Regions from separate parts of the Burkholderia sp. BCC1996 genome, predicted to be linked through region 1. Evidence: predicted binding sites of a transcription regulator. Region 1 holds the regulator's gene; each other region holds the start of a gene.
What was found. The regulator LexA, encoded in region 1, represses DNA repair genes until DNA is damaged. The targets are predictions, from matches to a motif close to ACTGTATNNNNATACAGT.
Positions count from the first base shown of each region.

Region 1 (4,194 bases):
CCAGCGAGATGCCGGCGACCGACGTCGGCAGCGCGAAAGGCAGGTCGACGATCGCGTCGACGAGCCGCTTGAACGGGAACGTGTAGCGCACCAGCACCCACGCGACGAGAAAGCCGAACACGGCATTGATCACCGCACCGCCGAGCGCGGAGGCAAACGTCAGCCGGTACGACGCGAGTACGCGCGGCGACGCGACGGCGGTGACGAACTGGTCCCACGACAGCGTCGCGGTCTTCAGAAACGTGGCGGCGAGCGGGATCAGCACCACGAGGCTCAAATAGGCCACCGTGATGCCGAGCGTCACGCCGAAACCGGGCAGCGCGCTCGGCTTGCGAAAGGTGTACGTCGTCATCGGATGCTCTTGCTGGGTCGTTGCTGCTCACGGGTCCGACGCAAACGCCGGCGCGGGGAGTCGCGCCGGCGGGCCGTCGGGGATGCGGCGCGCTGTCGTGGCGCGCCGCTGTCGTTGTGGTTTGCTGCCTGGCGTTACTGCGGCTTGTAGATCGAGTCGAACACGCCGCCGTCCGCGAAATGCGTCTTCTGCGCGTTCGTCCAGCCGCCGAACGTGTCGTCGACCGTGTACAGCTTCAGCTTCGGAAACTGCTTCGTCAGGTCCGCCGGCACGTTCTTCGAACGCGGACGATAGTAGTTGCGCGCCGCGATTTCCTGGCCCTGCGGGCTGTACAGGAAATTCAGGTAGGCCTCGGCCAGCTTGCGCGTGCCCTTCTTGTCGACCACCTTGTCGACCACGGCAACGGGCGGCTCGGCCAGGATGCTCACCGACGGCACGACGATCTCGAACTTGTCGGTGCCGAATTCCTTGATCGACAGGAACGCCTCGTTCTCCCACGCGATCAGCACGTCGCCGATCCCGCGCTGCACGAAGCTCGTCGTCGCACCGCGCGCGCCCGAGTCGAGCACGCCCGCGTTCTTGTAGAGCTTCGTCACGAATTCCTTCGCGCTCTGCTCGTTGCCGCCCGGCTTGTGGACCGCGTATGACCATGCGGCCAGGTAGTTCCAGCGCGCCCCACCCGACGTCTTCGGGTTCGGCGTGACGATCGAGATGCCCGGCTTGGTCAGGTCATCCCAGTCCTTGATCCCTTTCGGGTTGCCCTTGCGCACCAGGAACACGATCGTCGACGTGTACGGCGATGCGTTGTCGGGCAGGCGCTTCTGCCAGTCCTTGTTGACGAGCCCCTTGTTGGCGATCGCGTCGATGTCGTAGGCGAGCGCCAGCGTCACGACGTCGGCCTGCAGGCCGTCGAGCACCGAGCGCGCCTGCGCGCCCGAGCCGCCGTGCGACTGCTTGAAGTTGACCGTCTCGCCCGTCTGCGCCTTCCACGCCTTGCCGAACGCCTGGTTGAAGTCCTGGTACAACTCGCGCGTCGGGTCGTAGGACACGTTCAGGAACGTCGTATCGGCCTGGGCGTGCGTCGCGACGCCCAGCGCCGCCGCCGCGCCCAGCGCGAGTGTTGCGATCAGGCGGCCCACTCCGCCCACCAGCCCCGTATTGCGCTTCGCCATCCTTGGTTCTCCAGTGTTGTCGGTATTGCGATGTCGGGCCAGTCTAGCGAACGGGTTACATGATTAAAAATAATCGTTCCTTATTTTTTAATACTCAAAAGTGCTAACGCAGACGGGATGGACGGTTGAGGCAGATGAACCGGCGTCCGGGCGTCGCGAAATCACGTCGGAACCGGCGCGATCACGTCGAACCTCAAGTAACACTTGAAATTCGCGAAGTACTGTATAAAAATACAGCTCACTGTCTATCCATACAGTTCAGCCATGACCAAACTCACCGCCCGTCAGCAGCAAGTGTTCGACTTGATCCGCCGCGCGATCGAGCGCTCCGGTTTCCCGCCCACGCGCGCCGAGATCGCGGCAGAGCTGGGCTTCAGCTCGCCGAATGCGGCCGAGGAACACCTCCGTGCGCTGGCGCGCAAAGGGGTGATCGAGCTGGCCGCCGGCGCGTCGCGCGGCATCCGCCTGCTCGGCATTGACGACGCCCCCCATCAGTTCACGCTGCCGCATGCCGGCCTGATGCAACTGTCGCTGCCGCTCGTCGGCCGGGTGGCGGCCGGTAGCCCGATCCTCGCGCAGGAGCACATCTCGCAGCATTACGCGTGCGATCCCGCGCTGTTCACCAGCAAGCCCGACTACCTGCTGAAGGTGCGCGGCCTGTCGATGCGCGACGCCGGCATTCTCGACGGCGACCTCCTCGCCGTGCAGAAGCGCACGGAAGCGAAGGACGGCCAGATCATCGTCGCGCGGCTTGGCGACGACGTCACGGTCAAGCGCCTGATGCGCCGGCCAGGCGGCCTCGAGCTGATCGCGGAGAACCCGGATTACGAAAACATCTTCGTCAAGGCCGGCAGCGCGGAATTCGCGCTGGAAGGCATCGCCGTCGGGCTGATCCGCTCGGGCGAACTCTGACAATCGGTCTCGCTGAGGAGAACATCATGGAACGCCTTTCCCGTTTGCTGCCTTTCCGTCAATTCGGTCGCCTGCGTCACCTGCGCGGCCGCACGCCCTGCGCGCCGCTGTCCGCCGCGGCGCCCGTGGTGAGCCAAGAAGTCGCAGTTGAACGGCAGGCGTCGCTGCTGCCCTCAGCGCTTCCCGCCTTCGCACGGGTCTCGCTGAACGCCGGCCTGCACCACGCGGAACCGGCGCGCCGTGCGCCCGTGCGCGTTTATCACGGCCGGTCGCGCCTGATCATGGTCGGGACGATCGATGCCGTGTGCCGGATGATCGATCGCTGCATCGACGAGGAACGATCGGCCACGCACGGCGGTCTCTGATTGCGGAACCTGTCCGCACCGGAGGCATCGTGACTGGATCTTCGGGCCGCGCGTGGCGGCTCAAGCCCCTGCTGATCGTCGCGCTGGCCGTCGCCGTTTTGGTGGCGATCGGCTATGCGTACGCATCGCCGTATGTCGCGCTCGGTCGCCTGAAATCGGCGATCGATGCGCGCGATGCGCAATCGGTCAGCGAATATGTCGACTTTCCGTCGCTGCGCATCAGCCTGAAGCAGCAGGTCACGGAAGAGTTGATGCACCGGATCGACGCGGTGAAGAAGGACAACCCGTTCGCGGTGATCGGCGCGCTGATCGGCTCTGCATTGATCGGCCCGCTCGTCGATGCGTATGCGACACCGGAAGGCGTCGCGGCGCTGATGAGCGGCATTCCCCCGCGCGGTAATCCGGGCGAGCGGCCACCCGAATGGTCGGGCCCGCCGTCAGGCGGTGCGCCTGGCAGCGCATCGGCCGCACCGCCGGCCAATCCGGCGAGCACACCCGTACCGGGCAGCAATGCCTCGGTCGCGTCCGCGCCGGCCCCCGCATCCGCGCCAGCCGGCCCGGGCGACACGCGCCATCCGCAGCAAACGAGCGCCGGCTACCGGAATATCGATGAATTTGTCGTGACCTATCAGCGCAGTGCCGACGGCACGCGCTATGCGGCGATCTTCCACCGCTTCGGCCTGTTTTCGTGGAAGCTGTCCGCGATCGACCTGCACGCGTGAGCGGTCGCGATCGGGATCGATGCCGCTGCGGCGGCAATGGCGAGCGACCGGCGCGGATCGCAGTAACAACCCGGCCGGTCACACGATCACAGTGTCACTTGCCGCTCGCGGTGGCCGCTTCGCGTTCGCGCGCGATCTCGGCCTTTTGCTCTTCCGCTGACGAACACGCGACCAGAATGCTGCAGTTCACGCGATCGAGCAGTTGCGTATTGCCCGACCCCATCCACCATCTCGACAATCCGCTGCGGCACCGATGGCCGACAACGACGAGGTCGGCCTTCAACTCGGTCGCGAGATTCGCGATTTCGTCGATCGGATAACCGAACGCAAAATGGCCTTCGGCCTGGACGCCACGCTCGCGCAGCCAGTTCACGCCTTCCTGCAGGATCTCGCGCGCGGTTTCCTCGAAGCGGCCGCAGGCGACGTCGGTCAGTAGCCCCGCGCTTTGCGCGATGCTCGAGCGCATGTCGACGACCGAGAGCAAATGCGTTTCCGCCTTCAGGTCCAGCGCGAGATTCGCACCGCACCGCAAGGCCTTGCGTCCTTCGAGCGTGCCGTCGTAGCACAGCAGAATCTTGTTGTAGCTAGCCATGAGACCTCCCTATCGCGACAACGTGCCCTATGCACTCATCATGGTGCGCCGCAATTCCGGACGCAAGGGATGGAAAACG
Region 1 covers NZ_CAJPHM010000017.1:41,348-45,541, reverse strand. The annotation lists gene cysT (sulfate ABC transporter permease subunit CysT) at 1-352, opposite strand, end outside; gene U4Z64_RS23890 (sulfate ABC transporter substrate-binding protein) at 487-1,524, opposite strand; gene lexA (transcriptional repressor LexA) at 1,789-2,436, shown strand; gene U4Z64_RS23880 (hypothetical protein) at 2,463-2,801, shown strand; gene U4Z64_RS23875 (DUF2939 domain-containing protein) at 2,831-3,523, shown strand; gene U4Z64_RS23870 (universal stress protein) at 3,618-4,115, opposite strand; gene U4Z64_RS23865 (hypothetical protein) at 4,114-4,194, shown strand, end outside.

Region 2 (4,194 bases), on a different contig from region 1:
GACGCGGCGGCGCAGCCGGCAGTCCGTCAGCCGGCTTGCCCGCCGGCGCATCGAACGGCAGCCAGCGGTTCGCGGCTTCGGGCCGATAGTCGGCCACCGGCGCCGCGCGCAGCACGTTATCCGCACCGAGCCGCGCGACCAGCAGTTCGAACAGCCGCGCGCGCGTCTCGCGCGTGCCGCCCGGCTCGGGGAAGAGATCGTCGGCCGGTGGTGCGACCGATTCGACGCGCGTGGCCTTCAGCCGCACCGCGATCACCGCGGCCGGCAATTCGACGCGCGCGAGCCGCTCGCCGAGCAGCCGCATGAAGTGCGTCTCGTCGCGCACGGGCGCGGCGAACGCGAGTTCGAGCGGCGTCGGCGGCACGGCCTGGCGGCCGCGCTCGTGTTCGAGCTCGAACGTCATCGCGGCCAGCGACAGCTGCCGCGCGGCCAGCCATCCGCAGAGCTGCACGACGAGCCGCCGCGCGGCGAACAGCACGGCTTCCGCGTATTCGACGCGCTCCGGCAATTCGAGCCGCACGTCGAACACGGGCGGCACCGCCATCCACGCGAGCGGCTCGACCGCATCGCCGTACGCACGATCGAGCGCGGCCAGCAGCGCGGGACCGCAGCGCCGCTGCAGCCCCGCGCGCGGCAGGCGGCGCAGATCGGCGAGCGTGCGGCAGCCGAGGCCGTCGAACCAGCCCGCATACGGGCGCGCGTCGGGCAGCAACACGCACGGCAAGCGATCGAGCGTACGAACGAGCGAAGCCGGCCCGGCCACGCGGCGCCGGATACGCGCACGCGCCGACATGCGCGCGAGCAGCCACGCGCCGCGCCCGGTCGGCGCGGCGGACAGGCGCGCCGCATAGCCGAGCGCCGCGAGCGTCGCGCGCACCCGGCGGCACAGCGACGGCAGGCCGCCGAACAGGCGCAGACTCGGGCCGACGTCGACGATCAGCGTCGCTTCGTCGTCGAGCGCGACGCACGGCGAGAAGCGCAGCAACGCGAGCGCGACCGCGCGCAGCGCATCGGCCTCGCGGGCGGGATCGCGTTCGACGAGCCGCGTGTCGGGCGAAAGCGTCAGCACGCCGCCGCGCTTCATGCCCGCGCGCACGCCCTGCCGGCGCGCCGGCGCGTCGGCAATCAGCACGACACCCTGCTCGAGCACCGCGCAGCCTGCGTCGTCTGCGTCGCCTGCGCCGTCCGCCGCGCCGTCAGACGGCGGCGGGGCGCACACGTCGAGCGGCAGGCGCGGCAGATGGATGCCGAGCAAGACGCGCATAGCGGCTCTCCACGATGGGCGACGGCAAATCGAGCGCGAGCGGCTCGCCGCGCGCGGGCCCGCGACGCTTGACGATGTCGAGCGACACGCCGCCCGGCACCGGATGCAGCGCGACGCGCAGCACGGCCGGCGACGGCTGTTTGGCCGCCGACAGCGGGCGCAGCATCACGAACAGCGTGTCGCCGGTGCGCGCGGCCGCGAGATGCAGGCGGCGCAGCGCATCGGGCCGCGCGTCCTGCCAGAGCAGCAGCGCACCGCAGCAGCCGGTCCTGAGCGCCTGCTCGGCGGCCCACAACGCATCGGTGCGGCTGCCCGCGCGCAGCCACAGCAGCGCGTCGGCCGGCACGCCGAGCGCGGCCAGCGCGGTCGCATGCGGCGACTGCGGCGGCGCGACGAGCGCGAGCGGCCGCCGCGCGCTGACGGTGCGCGCGAGCGCCGGCGCGAGCAGCCGCATCTCGCCGCAGCCCGGCTGCGCGGCCAGCAGTTCGACGAGCCCGCCGACCGGCCAGCCGCCGCCCGGCAGCTCGGCGGACAGCGGCGCGAAACCCGTGTCGATCGTGCGCGAATCGCCGCGCGCGAGCTGCGAGCCGCGCCAGAGGGACGGATGGAGGGATTCGGGAGAAATGGAGGATGCGAGCATGACGCCACCCACAACTGTATGGATATACAGTATATGGCAATGCGTTCATGTCGCACAGTACTAGTACGAAACGGGGGTTTTGTCAGAGGGAAGCATGGAGGCGGCCAGGACGTTCATCATGATCCGGCGCGCCCGCCGCACAAACGCGCACGGCGTGAGCTTGATGCGGGCCTCGGGCACGCGATCGCCGACCGGATGCGGCAGCCTGCGGCGCAAACCGTCCGCTCGAATCCGCCGCCTGCTGCATCCCTTTCACTTCGAAACATCGGGCTGCCGGCCTGTCGCCCGCGCTTGCGGGTTCAATGGGCCAGGCCTGAATCGCGATCCCAGGCTATAGCGATGGGCCGGATGAAAAAAGCGTGCGAACGTGACGGGAACGCCAGCAGTCCAGGTTCGGCGCGTAAGAATGAGACACGGTTCGTTGACCTCGATCTCCAGCAGAAGCGCCTGCGCCTCCGACGGATGTGCCGCATCGACAACGTGCTCGATCTCGAGTTCGTGATGGGAAATATTGTTGAACAGATATTCCGACGGCGGCTCGACCGTAAAGTCCTGCGCGAGAAACGCCGGCGCGGCAGCCGGGTTCACATAGCGATCTTCGAGCTGAAGCGGTCGGCCATTGTCCAGGTGCACGCATATCAAGCGAAAGATCGGCGCGTTGGGCTCGATACCAAACGCGCCGGCGATTTCGGGAGGTGCGAATTCCGGCCGCTGCATCACGACGCGACAGGAATAGTCGTGCCCGCACGCCCGAATTTCGTCACGGATGTGCGTAATCACCAGCAGGTTCAATTTCGGCTTGCTCACCGCGACAAACGTGCCGATGCCCGCCACGCGCTCGAGCACGCCCTCTTCGGTCAGTTCCCGCAACGCCCGGTTGACCGTCATGCGTGCGACTCCATACGTCGTCGCCAAGTCGACCTCGGATGGAATGCGATCACCTGTATTCCATTCGCCTGCCCTCACCTTATCCCGGACAATCGTCTTGATCTGCTGAAACGGCACGCCTGCTTTAAGCATTGTGTTGTGAAATCCCGTCTGGATGGTCAACGTAACCGGTTGTCGCAGTGCCGACCCGCCGGCGGCGGCGTACGGCGTCGGCATTCAATCGCTTCGCTCGCCGAACAGCGCGTCGAGGAAGATGCGATTCTCCTCGTCCGTTCCGATCGTCACGCGAATGAAATCGTCGAGCCGGTACGCGCCAAGCGGCCGGACCACAACGCCCTTCTCAAGCAACCGCTGCGTCGCGGATTTCGCATCGGGAAGACGAATCGCGATGAAGTTTGCGTGCGTCTGAATGTATTCGAGTTCGCGCGCCTCGAGCGCGCCGGCAATCTGTGCGATCCCGGCGCGATTGCTCTCCTGCGTGCGACGCAGAAATTCGCGGTCCGCGAGGGCCGCCGAAGCGGCGCGCTGTGCCAATGCATTCACGCTGAATGTCGGCCGGATACGCGCGACCATATCGGCCATGTCCGCGCTCATCACACCATAGCCAATACGCAGCGATGCGAGTCCATAAGCTTTCGAGAACGTACGAGCGACGACCAGGTACGGATAACGCGCGACGAGCGACGTCGCATCGACCCGCAAGGACGGCGCCACGTAATCGATATACGCTTCGTCGAGTACGACGAGACGATCCTTGCCGGCCGTCGCGACGATTCGCTCGACGTCAGACGGCGTCATCAAGGTTCCCGTCGGGTTGTTCGGATTGCAGAGATAGACGAGGCGAATCAGCCTCTCCCTGTCGGCCTCGAGTTCCGCACACATTGCATCGACATCGTGCGCATAGTGCCGCGCGTCGACCGCCCATGCCTCGGCGCCACGCATCCGGATACTGATCGGATACGCCTGGAACGCATACTGCGAATACAGCCCCACGCGCCCCTCACGCAGTACGAGCGCCGCGCACAGATCGATCAGCTCATGCGAACCGTTCGTCACCGCGATCTGGTCCGGCGACACGCCGTGATAGCGGCCGAGTTCCGCCCTCAAGTCCGGCGCGTCGCTTTCCGGATAGCGCGCCAGACTTGCTTCGTCCCGCGACGCCAGGTCCGTCAATACAGCCGCGACGCGCGGGCTGCACCCCAGCGGATTTTCGTTCGACGCAAGCTTGATGATCCGCGACAGGCCATATTCGCGGGCAACCGATTGCGCCGAGCGTCCCGCGACGTATATCGGCAAGCTCCGGATATACGGTGGCACGCCGTCCACGTTCGTTTGAATATGAGTGTTGCCCATCGATTCTCCTGTCGTTGCACGGGCTTACGGTTCACGACGATACGCATCG
Region 2 covers NZ_CAJPHM010000003.1:57,808-62,001, forward strand. The annotation lists gene U4Z64_RS04465 (DNA polymerase Y family protein) at 1-1,264, opposite strand, end outside; gene imuA (translesion DNA synthesis-associated protein ImuA) at 1,197-1,904, opposite strand; gene hutC (histidine utilization repressor) at 2,157-2,924, opposite strand; gene hisC (histidinol-phosphate transaminase) at 3,009-4,145, opposite strand.
Region 2: the regulator LexA is predicted to act here: its motif matches at 1,918-1,935, upstream of imuA (translesion DNA synthesis-associated protein ImuA).

Region 3 (4,194 bases), on a different contig from region 1:
CGGCGCGCGAGCGCCCCGATCTCGACCGGCTCGAAGGTCAGCCCGCTCGCGCGGTTCTCGGCGCGCGCGAGCGCGAGCAGCTGCGTGACGAGCCGGGCTGCCTGCTCGGAGCTCGTCGCGATCTGCTCGAGCGAACGCTGGACGTCGGGCGGCACGGGATGGCGCAACGCGAACTCGGCCTGCGTGCGCAGCCCCGCGAGCGGCGTCTTCATCTGGTGCGCGGCGTCGGCGATGAAGCGCTTCTGCAGCGCCATGTTCTGTTCGAGGCGCGCGAGCAGGTCGTTGAACGACGTGACGAGCGGCTCGATCTCGGGCGGCGCGCGCTGCGCCTCGACGGGCGACAGGTCGTCGGGCCGCCGCGCGCGGATGTGCGCCTGCAGCGCGTTGAGCGGCGCGAGCCCGCGCGACAGCCCGAACCAGACGAGCAGGATCGCGAGCGGCAGGATCACGAACTGCGGCAGGATCACGCCCTTGATGATGTCGTTCGCGAGCGCGTTGCGCTTGTCGAGCGTCTCGCCGACCTGCACGAGCACGGGCTGCGTGCTGCTCGACTCCGGCAGCGCGACGGTCGTATACGCGACGCGCACGTCGTTGCCGCGCAGCAGGTCGTCGCGGAACACGACGACGCCCGGCGGCGGGCGGTCCTCGTCGCGCGGCAGCGGCATGTCGGCCTCGCCCGCGACCAGCTCGCCGCGCGTGCCGAGCACCTGGAAGTAAACGCTGTCGACGTTGTCCGCGCGCAGGAAGTCGCGCGTCTGCTGCGGCAGCGTCAGCTCGGCGACGCCGTTGACCGGATGGATCTGCCGCGCGAGCACGTACGCGTTGGTCTCGAGCGCGCGGTCGAACGGGCCGTTCGCGATCGTTTTCGCGACGAGATAGGTGACGGCGATGCTCATCGGCCACAGCAGCAGGAGCGGCGCGAGCATCCAGTCGAGGATTTCGCCGAACAGCGAGCGCGGTCGCGCGGCCTCGGGCGTATCGGTTTCGTCGGGCGGCGCGAACGGGTTCTCGTAGCGCGCGTCGCGCACGGCGTCGGCGGCGGACGATGGCTCGCCGGTCGGATGGCGGGAATGGGCCGGCGTGGCCATCGCGGCGACGGCCGGGTTCAGCGCAGCGGCGTGCCGGCCGCCGCGGGCTGGGGCGCGGCCGCGTCGGCCGGCGCCGCGGGCGCGACTTTCTCGAGGCAGTAGCCGAGGCCGCGCACGGTGGAAATCCGCACGCCGCTCGGCTCGATCTTCTTGCGCAGCCGGTGCACGTACACTTCGATCGCGTTGTTGCTGACTTCCTCGCCCCATTCGCACAGATGGTCGACGAGCTGCTCCTTCGACACGAGCCGGCCGATGCGCTGCAGCAGCACTTCGAGCAGCCCGAGCTCGCGCGCGGACAGATCGAGCACGCGTTCGTTCGCATACGCGATGCGGCCGACCTGGTCGAACGCGAGCGAGCCGTGGCGCACGACGGTCGGGCCGCCGCCCGCGCCGCGCCGGGTCAGCGCGCGCACGCGCGCCTCGAGCTCGTTGAGCGCGAACGGCTTGGCCATGTAGTCGTCCGCGCCGAGGTCGAGCCCCTTCACGCGCTCGTCGACGCTGTCGGCGGCGGTCAGGATCAGCACGGGGAGGTTGGAATTGCGCGCGCGCAGGCGCTTCAGCACGTCGAGCCCGGACATCTTGGGCAGCCCGAGATCGAGGATCAGCAGGTCGAAGGACTGCATCGACAGCGCGGTATCGGCCTCGATGCCGTTCTTCACGTGGTCGACCGCATAGCCCGATTGGCGGAGTGACCGGGTGAGGCCGTCCGCGAGTATGCTGTCGTCTTCGGCGATGAGAATTCGCATGTTGCTGACCGATGGCCGGCGGGGCGTGCGCGCCGGCGCGGCTGTCTCCGAAGTTATCCGTGTACAACGCAGCCTGCATTGCGGGCTTGCATAAAACACTGTTTTTTTATACAGTGTCTGCATTCGTGGGCAGCGCTTGAAAGCGGGCGCGCCTCTGACAGACGCTGCTCATCATAGCAAAGGACGATTCATGGAAGATAGCAAGAAGGGCTCCGGGATGACCGCCGAGAAGAGCAAGGCGCTGGCGGCCGCACTCGCGCAGATCGAGAAGCAGTTCGGCAAAGGGTCGATCATGCGGATGGGCGACGGCGAAGCGGCCGAAGACATCCAGGTCGTCTCCACGGGCTCGCTGGGTCTCGATATCGCGCTCGGCGTCGGCGGTCTGCCGCGCGGCCGGGTGGTCGAGATTTACGGTCCGGAATCGTCGGGTAAAACCACGCTCACGCTGCAGGTCATCGCCGAGCTGCAGAAGCTGGGCGGCACCGCAGCGTTCATCGACGCCGAGCACGCGCTCGACGTCCAATATGCAGCGAAGCTCGGCGTGAACGTGCCGGAGCTGCTGATCTCGCAGCCGGACACCGGCGAGCAGGCGCTCGAAATCACCGACGCGCTGGTGCGCTCGGGCTCGATCGACATGATCGTCATCGACTCGGTCGCGGCGCTCGTGCCGAAGGCCGAAATCGAAGGCGAGATGGGCGATTCGCTGCCGGGCCTGCAGGCTCGTCTGATGTCGCAGGCGCTGCGCAAGCTGACCGGCACGATCAAGCGCACGAACTGCCTCGTGATCTTCATCAACCAGATCCGGATGAAGATCGGCGTGATGTTCGGCAACCCGGAAACCACGACGGGCGGCAACGCGCTGAAGTTCTACTCGTCGGTGCGTCTGGATATCCGCCGGATCGGCTCGATCAAGAAGAACGACGAGGTGATCGGCAACGAAACCCGCGTGAAGGTCGTCAAGAACAAGGTGTCGCCGCCGTTCCGCGAAGCGATCTTCGACATCCTGTACGGCGAAGGCATTTCGCGCCAGGGCGAGATCATCGATCTCGGCGTGCAGGCGAAGATCGTCGACAAGGCCGGCGCCTGGTACAGCTACAACGGCGAGAAGATCGGCCAGGGCAAGGACAACGCGCGTGAATTCCTGCGCGAGAACCCGGAAATCGCCCGCGAGATCGAAAACCGCATTCGCGAGTCGCTCGGCGTTGCCGCGATGCCCGATGGCGTAGTCGACGAAGCCGAGGCGATGGACGAAGAAGAGTGATGGTCGGGCGCCGAGGTCACGCTGGCGAACCGGACCCGAGCGACGCGCCCGACACGGCGGGCCGCTCCGGCCGGCGAGCCGCATCCTCGGGTGCCGACCGGCGGGGCGCGGGCAGTCAGTCCGCGCACCGCACCGCGACGAGGGCATCCGACGATGCCCTCGTTTCGTTTGAGATCACCGCACCGGTCGATCCGTTCGACGACGACGAATCGTTCGACGCGCACGACCGGTCGCGCCGTCGCGTGTCCGGTGTCGGCTTCCCGGGCGAGCGCGCAGCCGATGCGGCGGCGTCGGTCAAGGAAGATGTGTATACGCGCAGCAGCCAGCATCCGCGTCGCACACGCCGTGCGGCCGGCGGTTCAGGCAGCGCTGCTTCCGGCGACGAGGCCGGCGCCACCGGGCGCAAGTCGTCGAAACCGCCGCGTTCGCTGAAGGGCCGCGCACTCGGCTATCTGTCACGGCGCGAATACAGCCGCGCCGAACTCGCGCGCAAGCTCGCGCCGTACGTCGGCGAGGACGAATCGGTCGAGCCGGTGCTCGATGCGCTGGAACAGGAAGGCTGGCTGTCCGATGCACGCTTTGCCGAGAGCCTCGTGCATCGCCGCGCATCGCGCGTCGGCGTCGCGCGCATCGTCAGCGAACTGAAGCGCCATGCGGTCGGCGACAACCTCGTCGAGGAAGTGAATGCGCAGTTGCGCGAGACCGAGTGGACGCGCGCGCAGGCCGTCTGGCGCAAGAAATTCGGTGCACTGCCGCAAACGCCCGCCGAGCGCGCGAAGCAGGCGCGCTTCCTTGCCGCGCGCGGCTTTTCGAGCGCGACCATCGTGAAGTTGCTGAAGGTTGGCGACGATTTCCCGATCGACGACTGACCGCTTCGGTCGCGCGCGCTGCGCGCGATTTTGCTGCAATGCAACCGTTTCCGGACAGGCGGGAATACCCGCCGTCGCGGCCGGATGCCTCAAATACCCAATATGCTAAAATCCACGGGTTTTCCTCTTCGGCCTCAACCTCCAGCATGCCGCTATCCGAGCCCGTGCCCCGTCAGTTGCGACATCGACGCGCAATCCGAGCGGAAGCCTACGAGCGCGACGACGGCTTG
Region 3 covers NZ_CAJPHM010000008.1:149,864-154,057, forward strand. The annotation lists gene U4Z64_RS14160 (sensor histidine kinase) at 1-1,088, opposite strand, end outside; gene U4Z64_RS14165 (response regulator transcription factor) at 1,106-1,834, opposite strand; gene recA (recombinase RecA) at 2,025-3,095, shown strand; gene recX (recombination regulator RecX) at 3,095-3,964, shown strand; gene U4Z64_RS14180 (DUF2889 domain-containing protein) at 4,111-4,194, shown strand, end outside.
Region 3: the regulator LexA is predicted to act here: its motif matches at 1,932-1,949, upstream of recA (recombinase RecA).

Region 4 (4,194 bases), on a different contig from region 1:
CGAAAGTAGCGCTGCGTGACGACCAGCGCTTCGCGGATGTCCCGCGCGGTCAACGTCGCATAGCCGAGGAAGCCGTGCACGGTCGGCTTCAGCAGCAGCCCGAACGCCAGCCCGATGCCCGGATCGCCGCCGATCTCGATCGCGTTGAGCACGAGCCGGCCCCATTGCGACGGCGCGACGCGCGCGTCCGGTTCGGCCAACACTGCATCGCGCAGTCCGGTGCCCGCGCGCACCGCGGCCAGGTCGACGCCGCGTGCGGCCAGCGCCTGCAGCAGCAGGCGCGTATAGGCGACCGGAATCGTCGGCCGGCGTAGCCCGAGGTGATCCTTGCGAAACGGGGAGGTCATGTCGATTTGGCCGGAAATGACAAGCATTATGGCTGTTTGCCCCCTCACGTTCAAGGCGGCGCGCGGCCTACGATGACACGCATCGCTTACCGGCAGGATCATCATGACGACTTCGTTTCCCCATCTGCTCGCGCCGCTCGACCTCGGCTTCACCACGCTGAAGAATCGCGTGCTGATGGGGTCGATGCATACGGGCCTCGAGGACAGCCGCAAGACGCTGCCGCGGCTCGCCGACTATTTCGCCGAACGCGCACGCGGCGGCGTCGGCCTGATCGTGACCGGCGGCTTCGCGCCGAACGTGGCCGGCTGGACCAAGCCGTTCGGCGGCACGCTGATGACGTCGGCCGGCGCGCGGCGCCATCGCGTGATCACCGACGCCGTGCATGCGGACGACGGCAAGATCGCGCTGCAGATCCTGCATACCGGCCGCTACGGCTACCACCCGTTCGCGGTCGCGCCGTCGAAGATCAAGTCGCCGATTTCGCCGTTCGCGCCGCGCGAACTCAGCGCAAGCGGCGTGGAGCGGCAGATTCGAGCATTCGTCCGCTGCGCGCAGCTCGCGCGCGAGGCCGGTTACGACGGCGTCGAGATCATGGGCTCCGAGGGCTACCTGATCAACCAGTTCATCTCGATGCATACGAACAAGCGCACCGACCAGTGGGGCGGTTCGTACGAGAACCGGATCCGCCTGCCGATCGAGATCATCGAGCGCACGCGCGAAGCGGTCGGCCGCGACTTCATCCTGATCTACCGGCTGTCGATGCTCGACCTGATTCCCGACGGCAGCGACTGGAGCGAGACCGTGCAGCTCGCGAAGGCCGTCGAGCGCGCGGGCGCGACCATCATCAACACCGGGATCGGCTGGCACGAGGCACGCGTGCCGACGATCGCGACGTCGGTGCCGCGCGGCGCGTTCGCGTGGGTGACGAAGAAGATGAAGGGCGAGGTCGGCATTCCGCTCGTGACGACCAACCGGATCAACCGGCCGGAAGTGGCCGAGCAGATCCTTGCGGACGGCTGCGCGGACATGGTGTCGATGGCGCGTCCGCTGCTCGCGGATGCCGAGTTCGTCGTCAAGGCCGCGCAGGGCCGCGCCGACGAGATCAACACCTGCATCGGCTGCAACCAGGCGTGTCTCGACCACGCGTTCAGGAACAAGATCGCGTCGTGCCTGCTGAACCCGCGCGCCTGCCACGAGACCGAGCTGATCTATACGCGCGTGCAGCAGCCGAAGCGCATTGCGGTGGTCGGCGCCGGGCCGGCCGGGCTTGCATGCTCGACCGTGCTCGCGCAGCGCGGCCACCACGTCGACCTGTTCGACGCGGCAGCGGAGATCGGCGGCCAGTTCAACATGGCGAAGCGGATTCCGGGCAAGGAGGAGTTCGACGAAGCGCTGCGTTATTTCGGCCGGCAGGTCGAGCTGACCGGCGTGAACCTGCACCTGAACCGCCGCGTCGATGCGAGCGAACTGATCGCGGGCGGCTACGACGAGATCGTGCTCGCGACCGGCGTGGCGCCGCGCGACCCGAAGATTCCCGGCCAGGACGGGCCGAATGTGCTCAGCTATATCGACGTGCTCGCCGGCAGGCAGCCGGTCGGCCGGCGTGTCGCGGTGGTCGGCGCGGGCGGCATCGGCTTCGATGTCGCCGAGTATCTGGTGCAGGACGGCGAGTCGCCGACGCTCGATCTGGAAGAGTGGAAAGCGGAGTGGGGCGTGACCGATCCGGCCGCGACGCGCGGCGGCGTGACGCGCGCGCAGGTCGCGGCGCCCGCTCGCGAAGTGACGCTGCTGCAGCGCAAGGCCGCGCCGCTCGGCAAGGGGCTCGGCAAGACGACCGGCTGGATTCACCGCGCGACGCTGAAGATGAAGCAGGTGAAGATGATCGGCGGCGTGAACTACGAACTGATCGATGCGCGCGGGCTGCACGTGTCGTACGGCGAGCAGCGCACCGATCACGAACTGATCGAAGCCGACACGATCGTGTTGTGCACGGGGCAGGAGCCGCAGCGCGCGCTGTTCGCGCCGCTGCAGGCGGCCGGACGCTCCGTGCATCTGATCGGCGGCGCGGAACTGGCGGCCGAGCTCGATGCGAAGCGGGCGATCGATCAGGGCGCGCGGCTCGCGGCGCGGCTGTAACGGTACGGCCGCGAGGCGCCGCCGTCACTCCATCTCGACGCGTTGTGTCTCGCGCTCTTCCGCTTCCAGCATCGCCTTGACGATCAGATAGACGGCGGGCAGATCGTCGTCGTCGCGCTTCCAGTCGACGGCTTCCTCGACGTCCGCGGCGACCATCCGGCTGTCGCGCAGCCGAATGAAGGCGTCGACGACCATCGGATCGTTACGGTTCAGGAAGCCGGTGTTCGAGAACGCCAGCTCCTCGACATTCAGCAGCGCCTGCCAGCTCATCGTGCGGACTGCGGCCGGATGGCTGCGGCGCCGCAAGCCGAGCGCCCGCTGCGCAGGGCCGCCGACGACACGCTGAAGATCGACGACCGCTTGCCGCGCGGCACGCTCGAAGTGGACGGGGTTGAAGCCGGGTTGCTCGGGATCGAATGCGGATGACTGGAACATGGTCGCCTCACAAAAGTCCGTCCGTCATGGGTGACGGAATTCGGGTCAAATGGTACAAAAGTACTGTAAATATATACAGTGTTCGAGGCGGTTTCAAGTGCTGAATGATTGTGTTCGTGCGGCGACCGGCTTCGGGTGAGCGGATTCGGGCGAGCGGCGAGGGCGGCGGACGCATGAAACCGCATTAGTCAGAAGCCCGTTTCTGCTCCGTGCTCTTCGCTGCATCGCGCTGCGCACGTCGTGTCTCGGAACCTCGCGGTGGCCTCACTGCGCCGACCGCCCGTCTGGCGAGCTACACCGACGCGGCAATCGTCTCCCGCAGCCATCGATGCGCCGGATCGCGATGCACGCGCTCGTGCCACAGCATCGACATCTCGTAGCCGGGCACCTCGACCGGCGCCTCCACGACGCGCAATGCGGGCGTGTTGCGCACCAGCCGCTCGGGCAGCATCGCCACGAGGTCGGTTGTGGCGACGGCCGTCATCACGAACAGAAAATGCGGCACCGACAGCACCACGCGCCGCGTGGCGCCGGCTTTGGCGAGCGCTTCGTCCGTCACGCCGAAGAAGCCGCCGCCGTCGGGCGACACGATCACGTGTTCCAGCGCGCCGAACTGCGCGAGCGTCGGGCGGCGCTTCAGTTTCGGATGACCGGCGCGGCCGACCAGCACGTAACGTTCGACGAACAGCGGCAGGCGACGCATCCCTTCCGGCGAACCGTCTGTCGTGTGGAAGGCCAGGTCGATACCGTTTCGCTCGGCGTCCTGCTCGATGCGCGGCGGCACGAGTTCGACGACGGCGAGGCGCGTCGCGGGCGCAGCCGAGCGCAGCGTGTTCAGCGCGGGCAGCACGATCGTCGATTCGCCGTAGTCGGTTGCGGCCACGCGCCACGTATTCGTCGCGGTTGCCGGATCGAACGGCGTGGCCGTCAGCACCGCGCGTTCGACTGCTTCGAGCGCATCTCGCAGCGGCTCGCGCAGCGTTTCCGCGCGCGCGGTCGGCCGCATTCCTCGCGGCCCCGGCAGCAACAGCGGATCGCCGAACAGGTCGCGCAGTTTTTGCAGCTGCACGCTGACCGACGGCTGCGACATGTTCAGTTTCTCGGCCGCCCGCGTGACGTTGTGCTCGGCGAGCAGCACGTCGAGCGTGACCAGCAGGTTCAGATCCAGTCGTCTGAGATTGTTCACGGCTATACCTGGAATATCGGGAATTCATTTCCAATATACCGTTGGCGGCAGCATCCTGCAGTCATTCCATCAACGGAGCAGTGAACATG
Region 4 covers NZ_CAJPHM010000002.1:313,278-317,471, reverse strand. The annotation lists gene U4Z64_RS03500 (AraC family transcriptional regulator) at 1-374, opposite strand, end outside; gene U4Z64_RS03495 (NADPH-dependent 2,4-dienoyl-CoA reductase) at 451-2,484, shown strand; gene U4Z64_RS03490 (DUF2471 family protein) at 2,509-2,919, opposite strand; gene U4Z64_RS03485 (LysR family transcriptional regulator) at 3,212-4,105, opposite strand; gene U4Z64_RS03480 (NAD(P)H-dependent oxidoreductase) at 4,192-4,194, shown strand, end outside.
Region 4: the regulator LexA is predicted to act here: its motif matches at 2,982-2,999, upstream of U4Z64_RS03490 (DUF2471 family protein).